Regions from separate parts of the Ligilactobacillus sp. JN-6 (Y).1 genome, predicted to be linked through region 3. Evidence: predicted binding sites of a transcription regulator. Region 3 holds the regulator's gene; each other region holds the start of a gene.
What was found. The regulator Rex, encoded in region 3, represses fermentation and respiration genes when NADH is low (regulators of the CRP and FNR family bind a similar motif). The targets are predictions, from matches to a motif close to TTGTGAANTANTTCACAA.

Region 1 (7,051 bases), 240 kb from region 3:
TTTAGGAGTAGCAACTCAAAACAAAAGTAATTATCTATATATCGGAGACCTGGCTTTTTTCCATGATTTGACAGGACTGATGATGGTACAGCCGTATCAGCTTAACTTGACAGTTGTTGTACAAAATAATAATGGGGGAGGGATTTTTTCGACATTGCCACAGTATCAAGAACGGACACAGTTTGAAAAAGTTTTTGGTACTCCACTGAATTTAAATATTGCGGCCATTGCTGATTTGTATAATGCACGTTATGAAAAGGCCAACAACAGTTTTAAACTTGCTAAAATTTTAGCAGAAAAGCCACAAGGCTTGACAATTATCGAAGTCCAAGTGATGCGTGGTGATGTCCCTAATGAGCAAAATCGATTGCAAGAAAAAGTAGCCCAAAAAGTACAGGAGTTTTTAAATGAGAATTAAAGTTGATCAACAAGAATATTATTTTTTAGTAAGTGGACAGGGAAAACCTGCTTGGCTTTTCTTACATGGTTTTATGGGTTCACACAATGATTTTTCTGAGGTCACTCAGAATCTACTTGGGCAAACCCTTATTCCCGATTTGTTAGGCCACGGACAAACGACCAAGAGTTATGATTCAAATGATTACAAAATAGAGAAACAAGCTGATGACTTGGCTGATCTGTTGGATAAATTCAGGGTTGATCAGGTGGTCGTTGTAGGCTATTCGATGGGGGGACGGTTGGCTCTTGACTTTGCCTTGCGTCATTCGGAAATGGTGGCCGCTTTAGTGCTGGAAAGTTCAACACCAGGTATTACTGATCCGCAACAGCGACAAGCAAGGATCGAACATGATGAGTTACAAGCGCAGCAGTTGGAAAATGGTTCATTCGCGGAGTTTATTGTACACTGGGAGCAGTTACCTTTGTTTGCATCTCAAAAGAAACTTCTGCCCAAAATCCGTCGATCTATTAGACACCAAAGGGAAATGCAAGACCCGCAGGCTTTAGCAGCAAGTTTGCGTGGGATGGGTACAGGATCCATGCCAAATTTGTGGAGATCATTGTCTCAACTGGACTGTCGGACAGTCTTGATCACTGGTGAATTTGACAAGAAATTTCGAAAATTGACTAATCAAATGAAGGAGTTATTGCCTAACGTACAGCGAATTGTAGTTGAAGGAGCAGGGCATAATGTTCATTTGGAACAACCAGAGTGTTATGTGCAAATATTGCGGGAGGTCATGAAAGTTGAAAATTGTTAAACTTCACCTTATTCCGACTGTGTTAAAGCTAAAGCAGCCGTTTGTTTCCGGACATGAAATTTTAAACCAACGTGAACTAACGATAGTTGAGTTAAAGGATGAAACAGGTCTGTACGGTTTTGGCGAATTAGAAGCTTTTTCACGACCATTTTACACTAGTGAAACTCAGGTAACAGCACGATGGATAATTGAGCATGTTTTGGCGGACCTGATTATTGATGTTGAGTTTGATAAACCGCAGGAATTATATGACAAATTAAACGTGGTCAAAGATAATCGATTGGCCAAGGCAGCAGTCGATTCAGCTGTGTGGGACCTTTATGCCAAACAACAGCAGAGCCCATTGGCCGATGTATTAGCGGTTGAAGCACATACTAGCAGGCAAGCAAGAGTTCAGGTTGGGATTAGTATCGGTATCTCAGACAAAAAAACGACTTTTGCGAGCTTGAATCAGGCGTTGCATCGAAAATATGGACGGATCAAGTTGAAAATTCAGGGGAATGACGATCTCAAACGGGTCGTAAGAGTTAGGCAAAAATTTCCAGATACGCCTCTGTGTGTGGATGCTAACGGGTCGCTTATTCATACGATGAGTTTGGCACAGGAAATCGATGATTTGAAACTCACAATGTTAGAAGACCCATTTTCTATAGCAGCACACGATCAGGCAGCCCAACTCCAAGAACAAATGCAAACACCTCTTTGTTACGATGAACCGATCAGCACTGTGAGTAATGCACTTCAGGCAATTAAAAACAAAGAATGTCAGATCATTTCTATGAAAAGTAGTGTCTTGGGAGGGCTAACACCATCCTTAGCGATGATCTCTGCTCATAAAAAGTATCACTTTCCACTCTGGTGTGGTGGAATGGTCGAGGGTGGAGTCGGTCGTGCAACTAACCTAGCATTGGCCAGCTTAGATGAGTTTGCCTTTCCGGGTGATATTTCTGAAACAGCACGTTTTTACTCAGCTGATTATACTACGCCTGAGTTTTACTTGCGAAGCGGCACACTGACAGTTCCCCAACAAGAGGGCATCGGGGTCAATATCTGTCCAGAAATAAGCGGTGTGAATAGTTCAGGTTAAATTAAGTTAATTAAAGTTCATGCCGATAGCTTTTATGGGTCCATTTCTGGTACAATTTATTATGAACGCAATTATCTTGAGCGGGAATACGAAAGGATGAATTTAAATGGCTTGGATCATTGTTATTGTGATCGTAGCAATCGTTGCGATTTACTTGTGGACTAGTTATAACAAATTACAACGTGCCACTAACAGCATCAATACTGCAGAAAAGCAGATCGACATTCAATTGAAATACAGAGCTGATCTGATCCCAAACGTGGTTGAAACAGTTAAGGGATATGCAACTCACGAGCAAGAAACATTTACTAAATTGACAGAGATGCGTAGTAAAGTTGCTGATTCAAGTTTGGATGTTAACGAACGTTCAAAGGCTGACCAGCAGATGTCGCATACTTTAGGTAATTTATTTGCTGTGGCAGAAAATTATCCTGATCTTAAGGCAAGTACGAACTTCTTGAACCTACAAGAACAGCTGACAACGATCGAAAATAAGGTCGCTGCTGCTCGTCAAATGTATAACAAGCATATTTTGTACTATAACAATGTCGTAACGACTTTCCCGTCTAATTTGGTAGCTAAGATGTTCAGCTTTAGTACCAAACAAAACTTGGAAGTTATTACTGACGAAGCACAACGTGAAGCTCCACAAGTTAAATTTTAAGGCGGCGACTGAATTATGACCATTGAGGAACAAATTGCGAAAAACAAGCGCAATTCAACTTTCGTCATGATCGGTTTTAGTGGCTTGGTGACTGTGATCGGACTTTTTATAGGCTATATTGCGGGATGGATGTCATCTGATGATCCTAAAGGGATCTGGTCGATCACTTTGGTTGTCGCGGGTGCCTTTTTGATCGCGGCATTATTTTATTCCTTATATATTTATTATAATACGACCAGCGTTTTTATGAGTTCGGTCAACGGGAGAAAATTGGAGCCCGAAAACGCCTCGTTAGCTGAAAAGCAGTTGTTAAATGTGATCGATGAGTTACAGATCACAGCTGAGATCCCGGTGCCTGAGGTTTATTTGGTCAAAGACCAAGAAGCGAATGCCTTTGCGACGGGACGAGACCCACAACATGCAGCTATCGGTGTTAACACAGGTTTGCTTGAAATGATGAATCGTGAAGAGTTAAAGAGTGTTTTGGCCCATGAAATGTCACATATTAAAAATTATGACATTCGTTCGGGATCGATCACTGTGGCTTTAACCAGTTTTATCGCTGGAGCGGGTTATTTGTTGATCGAACTTGGAGAGGATACGTTGTGGTTTGGAGGCAACCGGAGTAGTCGCAAAAAAGATGATGACAAAAGCAGCGCGATGATCGGGTTGGTGATGCTGATTGGTGGTTGGTTGATCCAATTGATCGGTGTACCGATCGCTACACTTATGCAGCTGGCATTGTCACGTCAACGTGAAAGTTTGGCAGATATTTCCGGAGTAGATATGACCCAGGATCCGCAAGGATTGATAGATGCCTTGACCAAATTAAAGGGAGATCAAGTTCCTAGTTCATATGCTACCAGCAAGGCTGCAACCTTGTGCATCCGGACTCCATTGTCTAAAAAAGACTTGAAGGAAATGAAAGACAAGGGATTATCAGAACCAAAGCAGCACAAATTTAATTTAACAAATTTACTTGATACCCATCCGCCATTGGATGATCGGATCGAGAACCTTAGAAAACTGATCGAATAATTTAAAACACAACGTTTAACCAAATTTAAAGTTGGATCAAAACGTTGTGTTTTTGTATTAATTTGTGACAATAAGATCCGCGGCAACTTTCTGCAGCTAATGGCTGTTTTATAGCAGAAAGTTGCCGCGGATCAGACATATTAAGGGGGAAGGTTGAATTAAGTGAAATCAACTACCATCCGTCCGACGATTTGATTGTTTTTCATTTCATCGATAATATCATTAACTTCGGACAATTTACGGGTCTGAACGATCGGTTTTACCTTTCGTTCTGCACCGAATTGGAAAGTTTCTGCTAAGTCTTGACGTGTTCCAACTAAGGAACCGGCAACTTTGATACCATCTAAAATTGTTTTAGAAATATTGAGAGCCATATCGCCTTGAGGAAGTGCGATCGCTACCAATGTCCCATCTGCTCGTAATGCATTTACAGCAGTCGTAAAGGAATCTTTGTTGACGGCCGTGACGATAGCGCTGTGGACACCACCAACTTTATCTTGCAAAACTTGAGAAGCATCTTCTTTTTGGGAATTGATCGTCATGTCAGCCCCTAACTCTTTTACTGCTTCTAGCTTTTCGTCATTAATATCGACAGCTGCCACGTGAGCGCCGAAAACATTGTGAGCATATTGAACAGCTAAGTTACCCAAACCACCGGTACCGACAACTTCGACCCATTGGCCTGGTTTGAGGTCACCAGTTTTAAGTCCTTTATAAACTGTGACTCCAGCACAGGTTAGGGAAGTAGCTTCGATCGGGTCTAGATCATCTGGGACCTTGACAGCATAATCTGCAGGAACAATACATTCTTTTGCCATCGCACCGTCAACGCTAAACCCAGAATTCAATACATTACGGCATAATGTTTCTCGGCCAGTCGTGCAATATTCACAGTGGCCACATCCGGAATAGAACCAAGCGATCGAGACACGGTCGCCGACTTTCAAATTAGTTACGTCGCCAGCAGTTTTGATAACCTTACCGACTCCTTCATGTCCGATGACTCTGCCAGGAACTTTACCGAAATCTCCAGCGGCGACATGCAAGTCTGTGTGACATAACCCGCAATATTCCATTTTTACTAAGGCTTCACCTTCATGTAAAGAACGTAACGTAACGTCTTTGATATCAACATACCCATCACAATTATCACGAACTACAGCTGCTTTCATTAGACATCCTTCTTTCTTTTAAAACGTTATCCACTACCTAAATCATAGGTAAAAAATAGCGAATAGTCAAGTGAAAATAATAACAAATATAGTTTTATAACTTGGATAACTGCCTAAACAAGCGATTTATATAAAAACTATTTATCACAATCTTCATGCGAAACGAAAATGGTAGTTTAAAAACTGATTAAACACAATTTAGTATCGTTTGTTATGAGATGAGTTTTTTACCAATGTTATTCTTTATATGAGATGTGCGTTTGTACGATTCAAAAGGCGACTTTAAAAAGCAGATAGACAAACTTTTTCTCGCAAAATTGTTGACAATCTCCCCAATTTTTTTGTATTGTATTTCTCGTGCGCTCATATCAGTACATCTCAATGAGAAAGGGGAAGATCGTTTTGAAAAAGTTTAGGATCCAAAGTTTTGTTTTAATTTTGTTAGCCTTTGTTTTAGGTTTTAGTGAATTCATTATTGTGGGTATTTTGGATGATATAGCTAACCAATTTTCAGTTAATATTTCTGTAGTGGGGTACTTAGTCACGATCTTCGCCCTTGTTTACGCAGTGAGCACACCGATCGTTACCAGTTTGATTAAAAGCAACCTTTTCCGGGCGTTGTTGCTGCTGATGGGCGTATTTACCCTAGGAAATTTAATGACGGCAGTAGCACCAACTTATTCAATATTGGTTATTTCTCGGATCGTGACAGCCATTGTTTCAGGCGCTGCGATCTCTTTAGCAATGACTTTTGCGACAGTGATCGCACCATTAGAACGTAGGGCATGGCTCATTAGTTGGCTTTTTTCCGGTTTTAGTATCGCATCAGTGTTTGGGGTACCGCTCGGCACATGGATCAGTACTACATTTGGCTGGCGTGATACCTTCTATACGATCACTGTATTCAGTGTCATTACGTTCTTGCTGGTTATCAAATATTTGCCGCATGATTTAGAGCAGAAAAAGGCTGGAGGGATCGGTGCCCAATTTGTGATCTTCAAAGATCCGCGGATCTTGTTGAGTGTGGCAGTTGCTATGTTTAGTTTAGTCGGTGTCTATGTTTTTTACACTTACTTGCGCCCGATCTTATCGCAAACGCTGGGTTATTCGCCTTCGCTTATTACTTTAATGCTGACATTGTACGGGATCATGTCGCTCTTTAGTAATCAATATAGCGGCAAGATCGCTGATAATCGCGGTTTAAGAGCAATGCCGACGATTTATGTGATCGAATTGCTGGCACTGGGATTGATGCCCTTATTCTTGAACAGCAAGGTCGTTGGAACAGCTGATGTGATGTTAGTTGGTGCTTTGATGTATTTGATCAATTCGCCGGTTCAATTGCATATCTTAGGTGTGGCAGAGCAGGACTACCCACAATCGATGGTCCTAGCTTCTTCGCTGAATTCGATCTTTTCAAATTTTGGGATCTCCTTAGGATCTGCAGTCGGCGGATTAGTCGTCAGCAATTTTGGTATTCAAAACGTTGGTCTCGGTGGTGCCATTTTTACTGTGATCACACTGATCGCCATTATCATGCTAAATCGAACAAATGTGAAATATGAAAGTTAAATAATAATGAACACCATTCGGCAAAGATAGTTTTTGACTGGATGGTGTTTTTTGTATGAGTCGAAGTACATCTTCTTGACTGACAAGCTGCATAACTCCACCTCCTGCGAAACAGCCGATGAATGAGCCCTAAAGCATTACAGTATAAGTAGTGAGTAATGAGTATTTTTGTTAATGAAAACATCATTAGCCTATTTTTGATAATCTGTAAAAGTAGTCAAAGATAGATAATATCTATACTAAAAAATACAACTGAAAGCATACTAAAATTAAAGACTATCCAGTTAAAATATAAATG
Region 2 (7,051 bases), 760 kb from region 3:
CTATTTTGGTATCTTTGTTAATCCATGAGCTAAAATGATGGCTTAACGATAAACGCACTAACAACTGCTAAATTTGATGATGGCGGTTTATAATATCTTTCCTTCTTTTTGATGGAGAGATACCATAGAAGTCATAGTATTTTTTATAAAAGAAATTTTTATTTTTGATGCCAACTTCATCTATTATTTTGTTAATCGGAAGCGTACTAGACATCACCAGATTATTTGCTTGAATTAAACGTTGTTTTGTTTTTAATTCGGAAAAATTACTATTTGTATATCTTCTGATTAGGTTACCAAGATATTCTTTATTATAGCCAAAGGTTCGAGCCATGTCTTCTAGAGTTATGGTTTTATAATGTTTGTCAATTTGTTTTAAACATTTAAACACTAACTGTTGCTGTTCATTTCGAATCCTTACGGTAGGCATAGGGTGATGTCTTAATATTTTTGATATGAGGATGTCGAAATATGATTCGATAATAGAATCTGAAAATGGTTCTTCCAAGAAATATTCTTCAATGATTGAATCCATTGTCTTTCTGATATCTCTGTTTTCTGGGAAGATAATATAGTTACTTTTAGTTTTTTGCCCTAAAGAAATGTTTGTTAAAAAGTTGTAAGTCAGACTATTGTTGCGGTGTATATCGTTTAGTAAACCAAAAGTAATATTTTGATCTCGAAATAACAAATTTATTAAAATGTCTTTTTGTCCTAAAGTGCTGATTGAATGCGAGCAGCCGGCATTCATCATTAAGATGTCACCTTCATTTAAGGTGATGTTTTCGTTATTTACAGTTTGGTGACAACTTCCTGATAACATATAGTTTAATTCTAAAAATTTGTGTGAATGTTTAGGGTAAGGTGCAAACCTATTATGTTTACTAATGTATACTGAATGATATTTGAAAAAGTAATTGTTACTTAAAGAAGGAATGGTTGCAAATTTTGACTCTTTATCAATTGCTTTATTAGGTATGTCATTTACAAATTTATGGTCAAAAGATTGCTTTTTTTCGAGTTCATTCATTTCACATAATTTGTTAAAAATAATTGGCTCCAACGAGATCTTCTCCTCCCTTACACTTCTTACACTTGATTATAGTATAAAAGACCTCAAACAACATTAATTTCTTGTTTGAAGTCATCTTTGTATTGCCATGTGTAATAAAAGTTATTCTCCAGGTTGATAATCCTTATCAATTATCAAAACAGGTTTGATAGTTTTACCAGAAACAGAGTCGGCATTAGCTTGGTTAATTTCATCGAAATCGTAAAACTTCTCTGTTTTATCAAAGTCAAAGCAACCTAATTTATAAAATTCCAATAAACGCGGGATATCAATTTGTGGAATGGAATCGCCCATATTGACGCCGACTACTTTTTTATCATCAACACACAGGTCATTCCAAGTTGAAAACTCGACCGAATGTGGTGTTACTGCAATTGCAGCACACGTTCCCCCTTGGGCTAAAGAAGTAATACTGTCCATGATCACATTTGAGAGACCAGTTGTGTCAATAGTCCAGTTAACTCCGTAACCGTTGGTTAATCTTCTGATACCTTCAACAGCATCTTCTTCTCTGCTATTGATTGTGTGTGTTGCTCCTAATTCTTTAGCTAATTTGAGACGGTCTGGAACAATATCAACAGCAATTACTTTAGTGCAACCAGAAATTCGGCCAGCCATCATAGAAGCTAAACCAACAGCTCCAGTGCCAAAGACGGCAATAGTATCTCCAGGCTTCGGTTGTAGCGTGTTAAAAACTGTCCCGCTTCCTGTGACATATCCGCATCCTAAAGGACCGATTTTTCTTAGGTCTAAGTTTTTATCGATTTTAACAGCATTACGTTGATCCACTACGGTTGTGGTTGTGAATGAGGACTGGTTAAACATGTTAGAGACATGATTCCCATCCTCCTGAAATTGGTCCTCTCCATCTGCCCGAACGCCAGAGAGATTATAGTCACTATAATTACGGCATTGTGTTGGAACACCACGGAGACAATTATCACAAATACCATCTGCATAAAAAGACAAAATGACATGGTCACCTACAGCAAAATTTTTAACTTCAGAACCAATTTTTTCAACAATACCAGCTCCCTCATGCCCCAGAATTGCAGGATACCCTACTGATGCATCTCCCTTGCGGATTGCTTCATCTGAATGGCAGATACCACTAGCTATCATGTGAATCTGCAGATCTGTTGGACCAACTTTGTGTAATTCAATGTCATCCTTGATTTCAAATGGGGCTCCCATTTCTTTAACTACAGCTGCTTTGATTTTCATTTTAAACACACCCTTCAAAAATATTGTTCAACGATGATTATGCCACTATATATATAAATAAGCAATATAAAAATAGTGAAAAATTTAATTTGCTAAAAGCCACACCATTTTGGATTGAAAACTCATTTTTACAAATGTTTTCTATAACGCAGTTATTTGAGCCAAATAAGAGATATTTTTCTATTATTTTCTTTACTATCAATGTGAAATTATTAATAAAATAAAATTAAATACGCATGTAAGCGCTAGAACAAAAGTTGTTAAATGATACTAAAAGTGTTGCAACTTGTTATTGATACTGCTTAACAACAAACTGATAATAATAGGTGTAACAAGTAATCGATTACAAAGCAAAAAACATTTTGAGGAGTTTATCTAGTTATGGCAAAAAATTCGCATTCTTCTACATGGGCAGTTTCCTTAACTAATTTTTTGGATTCAGGTTCTATTGTTGCGGGAGCTGCTGGCTTAACTTTGTGGCAAAGGGAATTTGGTTTGAGTAGTTTTGCAGTGGGCCTTTTAGGAGCTTTAAGTGCTAATGCTTTTGGATCAGCACTTGGAGCGGTTATTGGTGGACATTTATCAGATAAATTTGGTCGCAAAATGATTTATACCTACGATATGTTAATTTATATGGTTGGAACATTAACTATTGTTTTTTCAATGAATTTTCCGATGTTATTGATGGGCTTTTTAATTACAGGGATGGCTGTTGGAGCAGGGGTTCCGGCTTCTTGGACTTATATAGGTGAAACTTCTGATGGAAATAACCGCGCACATGACATTGGCATCTCTCAATTTTCTTGGTCAATGGGGCCAGTATTTATCTTCATTTTGGCGACAATTTTAGCCCCGCTTGGATTGCTAGGTAACCGGATCCTATTTATTTGTTTAACGGTAATTGCCTTTATCGCCTGGTCGTTACAGCGTAAGTTACCAGAATCAAAAGATTGGTTAAGACAAAAAGAAACTGAGAAAGAGTCTGGTATTAAACCACATCCGTACAAAGAGTTGTTTTCTAGCAGTGTTTCAGTTAAAAGTGTTTTGTTTCTTTGTGGCGTTTATGTATTTTGGAATTTGGTCTCGGGAGCAATGGGATTTTTCATGCCATATGTTTATGAAACGGTTGGCGGCTTGAGCAACTTACAAGCTAATATGATGCAGGCTTTGCTTTGGGCTTGTACAGCTTTATCAGGCCACTTTGGTTTTGCCCTGTATGGAGACAAAATAGATCATAAAAACTTTTTCTTTGTTGGGGCTTTCATGGCAGTTCTTTCATGGGTTATTTTAACTTTCATAGGATTTGGCTGGACAGCATTAATTTCTTTTGTTGTTATATGGGGCCTTTCTGCAGGCATTGGAGCACAGGCATGGTACGCTTTGTGGGCCGTTGAGTTGTTTCCAACTAAATATCGTGCAGGCTCACAGGGAATAATGTTCTTTGTTGTTAGAGGTACAGCGGGGATTTGGTCCATGATTTTTCCAATGATTCTTTCGGGTATGGGATTCCAGGCGGCTGGTCTAGCGATGATTGGTTTGTTAGTTGTTTCTTTGTTAATCGGAACTATTTGGACACCAAAAACGCGAGGAAAATCATTGGATCAAATAACTGAAGAACGCTATGGTACTACAAAGGTAAATAAAGTTGATTCGTTAGGTCAAGATATAGAAAAAGATGACAAGATAACAACTAATAATTAAGTTTAGGAGTTGAAAAATATGCCTAAAACATATGTGGCAGTTGATATTGGAGCCTCTAGCGGGAGATTAATGCTAGGTCATTTAGTTGATGGCAAACTTAAATTACAAGAGATGCACCGTTTTAAAAACGGCTTCTCTAAAAAAAATGGTCAGGATTGCTGGGATATTGATCATATTTTACAAGAAATATTTATCGGTTTGGAAAAAATTAAAAGGTCGGGTTATGAAGAAGTAATACTTGGCATAGATACATGGGCAGTAGATTACGTTTTGATTGGTAAAAATGGAGCTCGGCTAACAGATCCTGTTTCTTACCGTGATGCAAGGACGAAAGATTCTATTAAAAAATTAACTTCTGAATTACCAAAAGAATATATCTATAAAAAGACAGGAATTCAGTTTTTGGATTTCAATACTTTATATCAACTTTTCGAAGAAGATCAGGAGTTGCTAGCAAAAACTGACAAAATATTGATGATCCCTGATTATATTGGTTATGTCCTAACTGGAAAAGCTGTAACGGAAGTAACCAATGCTTCAACAACACAAATGTTGAGTTTACGCGAGGGATTATTTGATGAACATTTGTTAGAGAAAATCAATGTCAAGCAGAAACAATTTCCAAAATTAATTGATCCAGGTACAACTCTAGGAATAATAGCTGATAAGTGGTATGAAAAGTATGATTTGCCAAAAACAAAAGTTGTAACTGTAGCCACACATGATACCGCATCAGCTGTTGTAGGTACGCCGGGTATTGGACAGAGATGGGCTTACTTAAGTTCGGGGACTTGGTCTTTAATTGGTACGGAACTTAATGTCCCTGAGAATGGAAGTTTAGCCTTTAAGCATAATTATACTAATGAGTGGGGAGCATACGGGACTTACCGCTTCTTGAAAAATATTATGGGGTTATGGATTATTCAAAATGTTAAGGAAGAACTTGGCAATAAATATAGTTTCGCAGAATTAGCAGATTTAGCCGGTAAGGAGAAACCGTTCCAGCAGTTTATTGATGTTAATGATGATCGCTTCCAAAATCCAACAAATATGATTCAAGAATTGCAAGGATACTGCCTAGAAACTTCGCAGGTCGTTCCACAGACTCCTGGTGAGATCGCAATGGCAGTGTATTCTAATTTGTCTTTATATTATGCGAGTGAGCTTAAAACATTAGGTGAAATTTTGGGATACAAGATAGATACTTTGAATATTGTTGGTGGTGGTTCAAATGTTGCGCTTATGAATCAATTGACCGCTACAGTAGCTAACGTTGAAGTTTATGCAGGACCATCGGAAGCAACTGCTATTGGTAATATTATTGTTCAGATGATTTCACAAGGTAGTATATTAAATGTTTATCTGGCAAGAAGAATTATTGCTGATTCGTTTCCGTTGAAAAAATATATACCTGAAAAAGAGTCTTACCATGACAAATTATTTGAGTACCAAGAATTTTTAAATAAAGAAAAGACAGCTGAAATTTAAGGAGGCGATTTTATTTGACAGTTAGAATGGGACAACTGATGCATGTTTATTCTGATCAATATGATGAATATGAAAGGCGTCATAATAATTTGTTTCCAGAGATGCGGCAAGCATTGAAAGAGGCAGGAGCGCACAATTATTCTATTTATTTAGATAAAAGTACTGGAAATCTGTTTGCATATTTGGAAGTAGACGACGTGGAAAAATACAATCAGATTTCTGAATCAGAGGCATGTAAAAAGTGGTGGGCTTACATGGAGTCGATTATGGATACCAATCCAGATCAGAGCCCCGTTACAACGGATTTACATGAGGTATTTCATTTAGATTAATTTTCAAAAGGAGAGGTTTTATTATGGTTAAATCTGAAGTAGTAGAAAGTGCTTATAAAGTAGCTAAAAAACGTTATGCTGAATTAGGAGTTGATACGGAAAAAGCAATGGACCAATTAAAGAAAGTTAAGCTTTCTGTTCATTGTTGGCAAGGAGACGACATTAATGGTTTTGTTAATCCTGAGCAAGAACTAACTGGTGGAATCGGTGTTAGTGGAGACTATCCAGGAATTGCTCGAACACCAGATGAATTAACAGATGATCTTCATGAAGCATTTTCGTTAATCCCGGGTAGCCATAAAGTTGCTTTGCACACTCTTTATGCTGTGACAGATAAAAAGAAAGACTTTGATGAAATTGGGCCAGAAGATTTTAGTTATTGGGTAGATTGGGCTAAAAAAGAAGGAATTGGGTTGGATATGAATCCTACTTTCTTTTCTCATTCAAAGCTCAAGCAAAACTTTACGCTTGCTAGTCCGGAAAAAGAAATTCGCGATTTTTGGGTTCGTGTAGGGAAACAATCCCGTGCAATTTCTAATTATTTTGGTAAAGAATTAGGACAACAATCGATCAATAACTTCTGGATGCCCGATGGGTTTAAAGATAATCCGATTGATAAATTGACACCACGTTTACGCATGATTGATGCCTTAGATGAAATTATCCATGATGGTAGTTATGATGAAGAAAACACTATTGAGGCTTTTGAAGGGAAATTGTTTGGAACGGGTGTTGAATCATACACGGTTGGTTCACATGAATTTTATGACAATTATGCTTTGACACGTGATAAATTGTGGACTATCGATGCTGGCCATTTCCATCCAACTGAAGATGTGTCTGATAAATTTACAGCCTTTTTACCATTCGGAGGTAAAGGCTTGATGCTGCACGTTTCTCGTCCAGTTCGTTGGGATAGTGACCACGTTGTTATTTTTGATGAAGCTTTACAACGAATTACACGCTCGCTTGTAAGAGATAATTTGTTAGATAAAACTAATATTGGTCTAGATTTCTTTGATGCGACTATTAATAGAACATCTGCATGGATCGTTGGTGCACGGGCAACGCAAAAGGCCTTATTACAAGCTATGCTTACGCCGATTGATGATTTGAAGGAGGCCGAATTGCATTACGACTTTACCAAGCGTTTGGCTGTGACTGAAGAACTTAAGTCATATCCATTTGGTGCAGTTTGGGATGAATTTTGTTTAAGAAATAATGTTCCTGTAGG
Region 3 (7,051 bases):
TTGCAAAATATCACCATTGTTCATTAACTTTGATCTTCAAATGGCCAATTTAGCGTATCTTATGTTACTCCATTCTATGCATATCTTGCAAGCAAATCTTTAAAAAAATTCAGGTAGATTAATAAAACCGCAAGAAACACCAACTACCAAAGCCATTATTTTCACAACAAAAAAACCAAGGTACACAAGCCCTTGGTTCAAAAATTTGTTTTTATATTTTTTACATCATACCGCCCATACCGGCACCTGGCTGTTGCTGTGCAGCAGAATCATCTTTTTCTTCAGGTTTATCAGCAACAACAGCTTCAGTTGTCAATAATAAAGCAGCAACAGAAGCAGCGTTTTGCAGGGCTGAACGAGCGACTTTAGTTGGATCAACTATCCCGGCCTTGACCATATCTTGCCATTCACCAGTAGCAGCGTTAAATCCAATACCTTGGTCTTCAGCCTTCAGTTTTTCTACAATGACAGAACCTTCTAAGCCAGCATTAAATACGATCTGACGAACTGGTTCTTCCAAAGCACGTTTAACGATGTTGATACCTGTTTGAACGTCGCCGGATTCTTTCAAAGCAGCGACCTTATCAATAACGTTGATCAAAGCTGTTCCACCACCGGGAACAAAGCCTTCTTGAACAGCAGCACGAGTTGAGTTCAAAGCATCTTCGATCCGATATTTGCGTTCTTTCAGTTCAGTTTCAGTTGCAGCTCCGACTTTAACAACAGCAACGCCACCGGCCAATTTAGCTAAACGTTCTTGAAGTTTTTCACGGTCAAAGTCAGAAGTTGTCTCACCGATCTGTTTCTTGATCTGTGCAACACGTTCTGAAATTTGATCCTTATCGCCGGAACCTTCAACAATAGTCGTGTTTTCTTTGTCTACAGTAACCTTGCCGGCTGTACCTAACTGGTCGATCGTAGTGTCCTTAAGTTGCAAACCAAGGTCTTCTGTAATGACTGTACCGCCAGTTAAGACAGCAATATCTTGTAACATTTCTTTACGACGGTCACCAAAACCAGGAGCCTTAACAGCGACTACGTTAAATGTTCCACGGATCTTATTCAAGACCAATGTAGGTAAAGCTTCACCTTCGATATCATCAGCAATGATCAATAATGGACGACCTTGTTGAACAATATTTTGCAACAAAGGCAAAATGTCTTGGATGTTTGAAATCTTCTTATCGGTGATCAAAATATAAGGATTATCCAAGTCAGCTTCCATCTTATCTTCATCAGTTACCATATACTGAGAAAGATAACCACGATCAAATTGCATTCCTTCAACAACATCTAAGGAAGTTTCGATACCCTTTGACTCTTCAATAGTAATAACACCATCGTTACCGACCTTTTCCATAGCTTCCGCGATCAACTTACCAGTTTCTTCACTGGCAGATGAAACTGCGGCGATTTGGCTAATATCACTCTTGGAAGAAACGTCATGGGACATTTCATGTAATGCTTCAACGGCAGCCTTAGTAGCCTTATCGATACCAGTTCTGATACCAACAGGATTAGCACCGGCTGTCACATTTTTCATACCTTCTGCAACGATTGCTTGAGCCAAAACCGTAGCTGTTGTTGTACCGTCACCGGCGATGTCATTTGTTTTAGATGCAACTTCAGAAACTAACTTTGCACCCATATTTTCAAAATGATCTTCCAACTCAATGTCTTTAGCGATCGTAACACCGTCATTAGTAATAGTCGGAGAACCGTATGATTGTTCCAAAACTACGTTGCGACCTTTTGGTCCAAGTGTTGATTTTACTGTATTTGCTAATTTATCTACACCAGCAAGCATTTTTGCTCGTGCATCTTCTGAAAACTTAATTTGCTTAGCCATTAATTTCACCTCATCAAAAATTAGAGTTCTATGCTTTATGAAAGAATTTATTCGATCACGGCAACAATGTCATTGGCACGAACGACCAAATACTTGTCACCTTCATATGTTACTTCAGTACCTGCATATTTATCGTAGATTACTGAGTCCCCAGCTTTTACTTCTGGTACACTCTTTTCACCGTTGTCCAGGACTCGACCAGCACCCACAGCAACGACTTTACCAGTTTGAGGTTTTTCTTTAGCATTACTTGCTAAAACGATCCCACCAACTGTTTGTTCTTCTTCTTCTTGAACTTCAAGAATAACTCTGTCTCCTAACGGTTTCAGCACTCTAGATCCCTCCAATATATTTTTAGCACTCAACACACTTAAGTGCTAATTCAATTACAATTATTATAATAAACACTTTATTTCTAAATTGCAAGTACTTTTTGTCACTCTCTTTGTCTGAGTGCTAATTTTCTTAGAAAATATGCTATAATGTCTGAAGCAGTACAAAGGAGTCATCTAATTGAAACTAAAATCTAATTCATTAAGTCTTTTTTTAGGGTATTTCATCTTAGTCCTTATCCAACAAGTAGCCTTCCACTTTATTCACAATAATGATATTTTATATCCAGTGCAGACCACCCTTAGTCTTCTCGGAGCACTTGGTTTGATCTGGTCAATGCATCATTTCAAATATACTAATCTATTGGAAGATAAGAAAACTGGTTTTTGGAAGTCGCTTCTATGGTCGCTTAGCGGCACGGTCGGACTTTTAATTACTCAAAGGATCTTCCTTTGGTTTGAGGCTGCTATCCTTCATCAGCCGGCAGTTTCCGAAAACACTAGCCAATTAATGGCAGTAGCCGCCAAGTATCCGTACTATATACTGGTAATTGTGATCACAGAACCACTTATCGAGGAACTGATCTTCCGTAAGGTTTTATTTGGAAATTTTGTCTTTTGGTTTAGGCCATGGCAAACAGCAATACTTTCCAGCCTACTTTTTGCATTAGGTCATGGGGATGGTCATTTTTTGACCTATACCGCTATTGGTTTGATACTCTGTTTCATTTACCAAAAGACAGGTAGGATCCAGACTTCCATGCTTTCGCATATTTTAATGAACCTTTTTGTTTTATTTATCCACTAAAAAAATCGTAGAGATTTGCTATAGCTAGTAGGTCTCTACGATTTTTTTAAAACTGTCTCCATCAATGGTCTCACTTTTCTAAATTATTGATCGACATGATTTAAGAAATAAATCAAAGTTTGTAATTCATTGGTTAAATCGACATTTTGGATCCGTACATTATCTTGAACAGTCACACGTAAAGGCGTAAAGTTCAAAATACCTTTAACACCAGCAGAAACAAGTTCATCAGTAACACGTTGTGCGACTGGAGAAGGGACGGTTAAAATAACAACTTCTATCTGTTGTTCAACTAATTGTTCCTTCATTTCACTCATGGGGTAAATTGGAACACCGCTTTGAATAGTGCCGGTGATCCGGTCATCAATGTCGAAAGCTGCACTGATCCTTACATTGTTACTGCCATGGAAATTATAATTCAACAACGCGTGTCCTAAATTACCTACACCGATCAGCCCAACATTAGTCAACTTGTCTTGGTTCAACGTCTTCTTAAAGAAGTCTAAGAGACTTTTAACGTCATAACCGTAACCCCTTTTCCCTAGTGCACCAAAATACGAAAAATCACGTCTGATCGTTGCAGAATCAACCTTAACTGCTTCAGCTAATTCAGTTGAAGAGATCCTTTTCTTACCGGAATTAAATAATATACCTAAATAGCGATAGTAAATTGGCAATCTTTTAGCCGTTGCTCTAGGTATTTTTGCATTCACCATTTTTATGCCCCTTTCACAAATACTCACGTAAGTAATTTTACCATATAAAATTTCACAATCAAACAAAAAGTTCATTAGTTCACAACTTAATTGGAAAAATTTAAATTTACAACGATATATTGCAAGGTATGCTAAAATGGTTTAGTAGAATAAAAATAGGCAGGTGAAATTTTTATGCTTTTATTACAAGTCCAACAAGTAGCTCGTATTTTTGCTGGAGATCCACTTTTTCAAAACGTAAACCTGAATATCCAAGACAATTCGCGGATCGCTCTTGTCGGGCCGAACGGAGCTGGTAAATCTACATTGATCAAAATGATCACTGGTGAAAATGAACCTGACGAAGGACAAATCGTTGGACGAAAAGGATTGACCATCGGTTACTTAGCCCAGGATACCGGCTTAGAATCTGAAGATACCATTTACAATGAAATGTTAAAAGTCTTCTCGGGCTTGATCAAAATGGAACAACAGATCCATGAATTAGAAAATAAGATCGCCAAAAGTAAAGATCATACTTCTGGAACTTATCAATCTTTATTAAAACAATATGACCAAACGGTGCACGATTTTGAAGCACAAAATGGTTATGGCTACCAAGCAGAGATCCGTTCGGTACTTCACGGTTTTAATTTTGAAGAAGCAGATTTTGACAAAAAAATATCTTCTTTGTCAGGTGGGCAAAAGAGACGCCTCGCTTTGGCTCGTTTGCTTCTTGAAAAAAGAGATCTACTGGTCTTGGACGAACCAACAAACCACCTAGACATTGAAACATTACAGTGGCTGGAAAATTATCTCCAAGGATATCCAGGAGCTTTGTTACTCGTTTCTCATGATCGTTATTTCCTTGACAAGATCGTTACAGAAGTCTGCAACATTAGTCACAAGCGAGCTAAAACATACCCTGGAAATTACACTTCGTTTGTGAAGCAAAAAAAAGAAGATCAAAAACAAGCTTGGAAGGATTATGAAAAACAGCAGGTTGAGATCAACAAGCTGCAAGATTTTGTTAACAAAAACTTAGTTCGTGCTACAACCAGTAAACGTGCTCAAAGCCGCCAGAAGCAATTGGACAAGATGGAACGTCTTCAAAGGCCAGAAGGTGATGAAAAAGGACCACACTTTTCTTTCACTCCAAGCTTAAAAAGTGGTTCTGTTGTGTTAACAGTCTCCGATGGTTATATTGGCCATGATGCCCACACGATCTCTGGACCGATCAATGTTGAATTGCGCAAAAATAAAGTTTTAGCGGTCGTCGGCCCAAACGGGATCGGTAAATCAACTTTATTAGAAAGTATTATTGGACAGATCCCTTTCGTTTCAGGTACCGCAAAGTTTGGTGCTAATGTTCAATACGGATACTACGATCAGGAACAGCAAGGTTTGCATGCGCAAAAAACAGTCCTAAATGAACTGTGGGATGAACATCCAACTACACCAGAAAAAGATATCCGTTCTCTCTTAGGTGGCTTTTTATTCAGAGGGGAAGATGTAAAAAAAATTGTCCGGAATTTGTCTGGCGGTGAAAAAGCGCGTCTTCTTTTGACTAAGTTAGCTATGCAGCATGATAATTTGTTGATCTTAGACGAACCAACGAACCACTTAGATATCAACAGTAAGGAAGTTCTTGAAAAAGCTATCCAAGACTTTACTGGAACAGTTCTTTTCGTTTCACATGACCGTTATTTTATTAATCAAACTGCTAATGAGATCATTGAGATCTCTCCGTCAGGCAGTACATTGTATTTAGGCAATTATGATTATTATATTGAGAAAAAAGAAGAACAACGATTGATAGCTGAACAAAAAAACCAAGAAAATGAGACTAAAAAACAAGTAGCCACTACTAATAGTGACTCGACGGCGAAAAACAACTACGATCAAAGTAAAACTAGACAAAAACAACAACGTAAATTAGAAAGAGAAGTTACACGCTTAGAGGAAAAAGTTGATAATTTAGACGAAGAAAAAACTAATATCGAAACTAGAATGTCTCAACCTGACATTTTTAATGATCCGGCTAGAATGCAAGAATTGCAACAACAGCTTGAATCAGTAAGCCAAGAACTAAGTACAACTGAAGAACAGTGGGAACAAAGTTCAGTTAAATTAGAAAACTTTATGGCTTGATATTAGCAGGGCCAAAAACAGCAGGCGACTATTAGAAATTTAAATAGTTGCCTGCTGTTTTTTCATAATTATTTTCTAAAGCTATCTAGCATATATTTCGGTCCGAATTAAACCGCAAGCCAAGGAAATTCAAGGCCTGGTTCGGCGTTGAGTGTCATTCCAGCACGGGCCCCGTGTTTGAAACCAACATACCCGGCAGCTCCGATCATCGCTGCGTTATCACCACAATACTTTAAGGGCGCCTCAAGTAACTCGGTGTCCTTGAATTGGTCACACTCTACTTCCAAACGAGTACGTAAACTACTATTAGCAGCAACACCTCCCGCTAAGATCAGCTGTTTGACCGGGTAATTATGCAAAGCCCGCACAGTTTTTTCCGTTAATACATCTACGACACTTTGTTCAAAACTTGTTGCTAAGTCGGCATGTGATAGCTCTTCTCCGACTTGATCTGCATGGTGAACGGTATTAATAAAGGCACTTTTAAGACCACTAAAACTAAAATCGTAGTTGTCTTCTTTTTCCATTGCACGTGGAAACTTAAAAGTATCCTTTCCCCGCTGTGCCAACTCGTCTATCTCTTTACCGGCCGGGTAGTTTATCCCTAACACTCGACCAATTTTGTCAAATGCTTCACCACAAGCATCGTCACGTGTTTCACCGATAACTTGATAATTATTTTCCTGTTGCATATAAACTAATTCCGTATGTCCTCCTGAAACTAAAAGAGCCAGCGCTGGAAACTGGATAGGTGCAGTATAACGGGCGGCATAAATGTGCCCTGCCATGTGATTTACAGGGATCAACGGCAGATCATGTGCGAAAGCTAGAGCCTTGGCTGCTGAAACTCCCACCAAAAGTGCGCCCACGAGACCAGGACCGTAAGTAACGGCAACGGCGGAGAGGTCAGCATAATCGAGCCCGGTTTCTTGAAACACATCGTCCAAACAACCAATGATCTGTTCAATGTGGTGCCTACTAGCAACCTCAGGAACGACCCCTCCAAACCGCTGATGACTCTTAATTTGCGTTGCAGTTGATTGGGCTAAAAGCTGATCACCATTTTTCACAAGTGCAACACTTGTTTCGTCACAACTTGTCTCAAATGCTAAAATTATCGTATCTTTTTTTTCATCCATTTTTTATCTTTTCCTTATTTTCACTAACTAAAAATTGGTATTCAGTAACTTCTTTTTTACGTTCAGAAGACTTTGCT

Region 1: the regulator Rex is predicted to act here: its motif matches at 5,250-5,267, upstream of adhP (alcohol dehydrogenase AdhP).
Region 2: the regulator Rex is predicted to act here: its motif matches at 2,498-2,515, upstream of AC3XNE_RS04680 (NAD(P)-dependent alcohol dehydrogenase).

Annotation. Positions count from the first base shown of each region.
Region 1 is NZ_CM176599.1:1,518,440-1,525,490, forward strand. It holds gene menD (2-succinyl-5-enolpyruvyl-6-hydroxy-3-cyclohexene-1-carboxylic-acid synthase) at 1-418, shown strand, start outside; gene menH (2-succinyl-6-hydroxy-2,4-cyclohexadiene-1-carboxylate synthase) at 408-1,220, shown strand; gene menC (o-succinylbenzoate synthase) at 1,207-2,307, shown strand; gene AC3XNE_RS06985 (LemA family protein) at 2,414-2,971, shown strand; gene AC3XNE_RS06990 (M48 family metallopeptidase) at 2,987-4,009, shown strand; gene adhP (alcohol dehydrogenase AdhP) at 4,168-5,181, opposite strand; gene AC3XNE_RS07000 (MFS transporter) at 5,584-6,753, shown strand.
Region 2 is NZ_CM176599.1:1,000,804-1,007,854, forward strand. It holds gene AC3XNE_RS04675 (AraC family transcriptional regulator) at 68-1,063, opposite strand; gene AC3XNE_RS04680 (NAD(P)-dependent alcohol dehydrogenase) at 1,175-2,296, opposite strand; gene AC3XNE_RS04685 (MFS transporter) at 2,678-3,997, shown strand; gene rhaB (rhamnulokinase) at 4,016-5,485, shown strand; gene rhaM (L-rhamnose mutarotase) at 5,500-5,817, shown strand; gene AC3XNE_RS04700 (L-rhamnose isomerase) at 5,841-7,051, shown strand, end outside.
Region 3 is NZ_CM176599.1:1,760,613-1,767,663, reverse strand. It holds gene groL (chaperonin GroEL) at 221-1,849, opposite strand; gene groES (co-chaperone GroES) at 1,897-2,181, opposite strand; gene AC3XNE_RS08140 (CPBP family intramembrane glutamic endopeptidase) at 2,363-2,989, shown strand; gene AC3XNE_RS08135 (redox-sensing transcriptional repressor Rex) at 3,073-3,705, opposite strand; gene AC3XNE_RS08130 (ABC-F family ATP-binding cassette domain-containing protein) at 3,880-5,835, shown strand; gene tsaD (tRNA (adenosine(37)-N6)-threonylcarbamoyltransferase complex transferase subunit TsaD) at 5,943-6,974, opposite strand; gene AC3XNE_RS08120 (GNAT family N-acetyltransferase) at 6,967-7,051, opposite strand, start outside.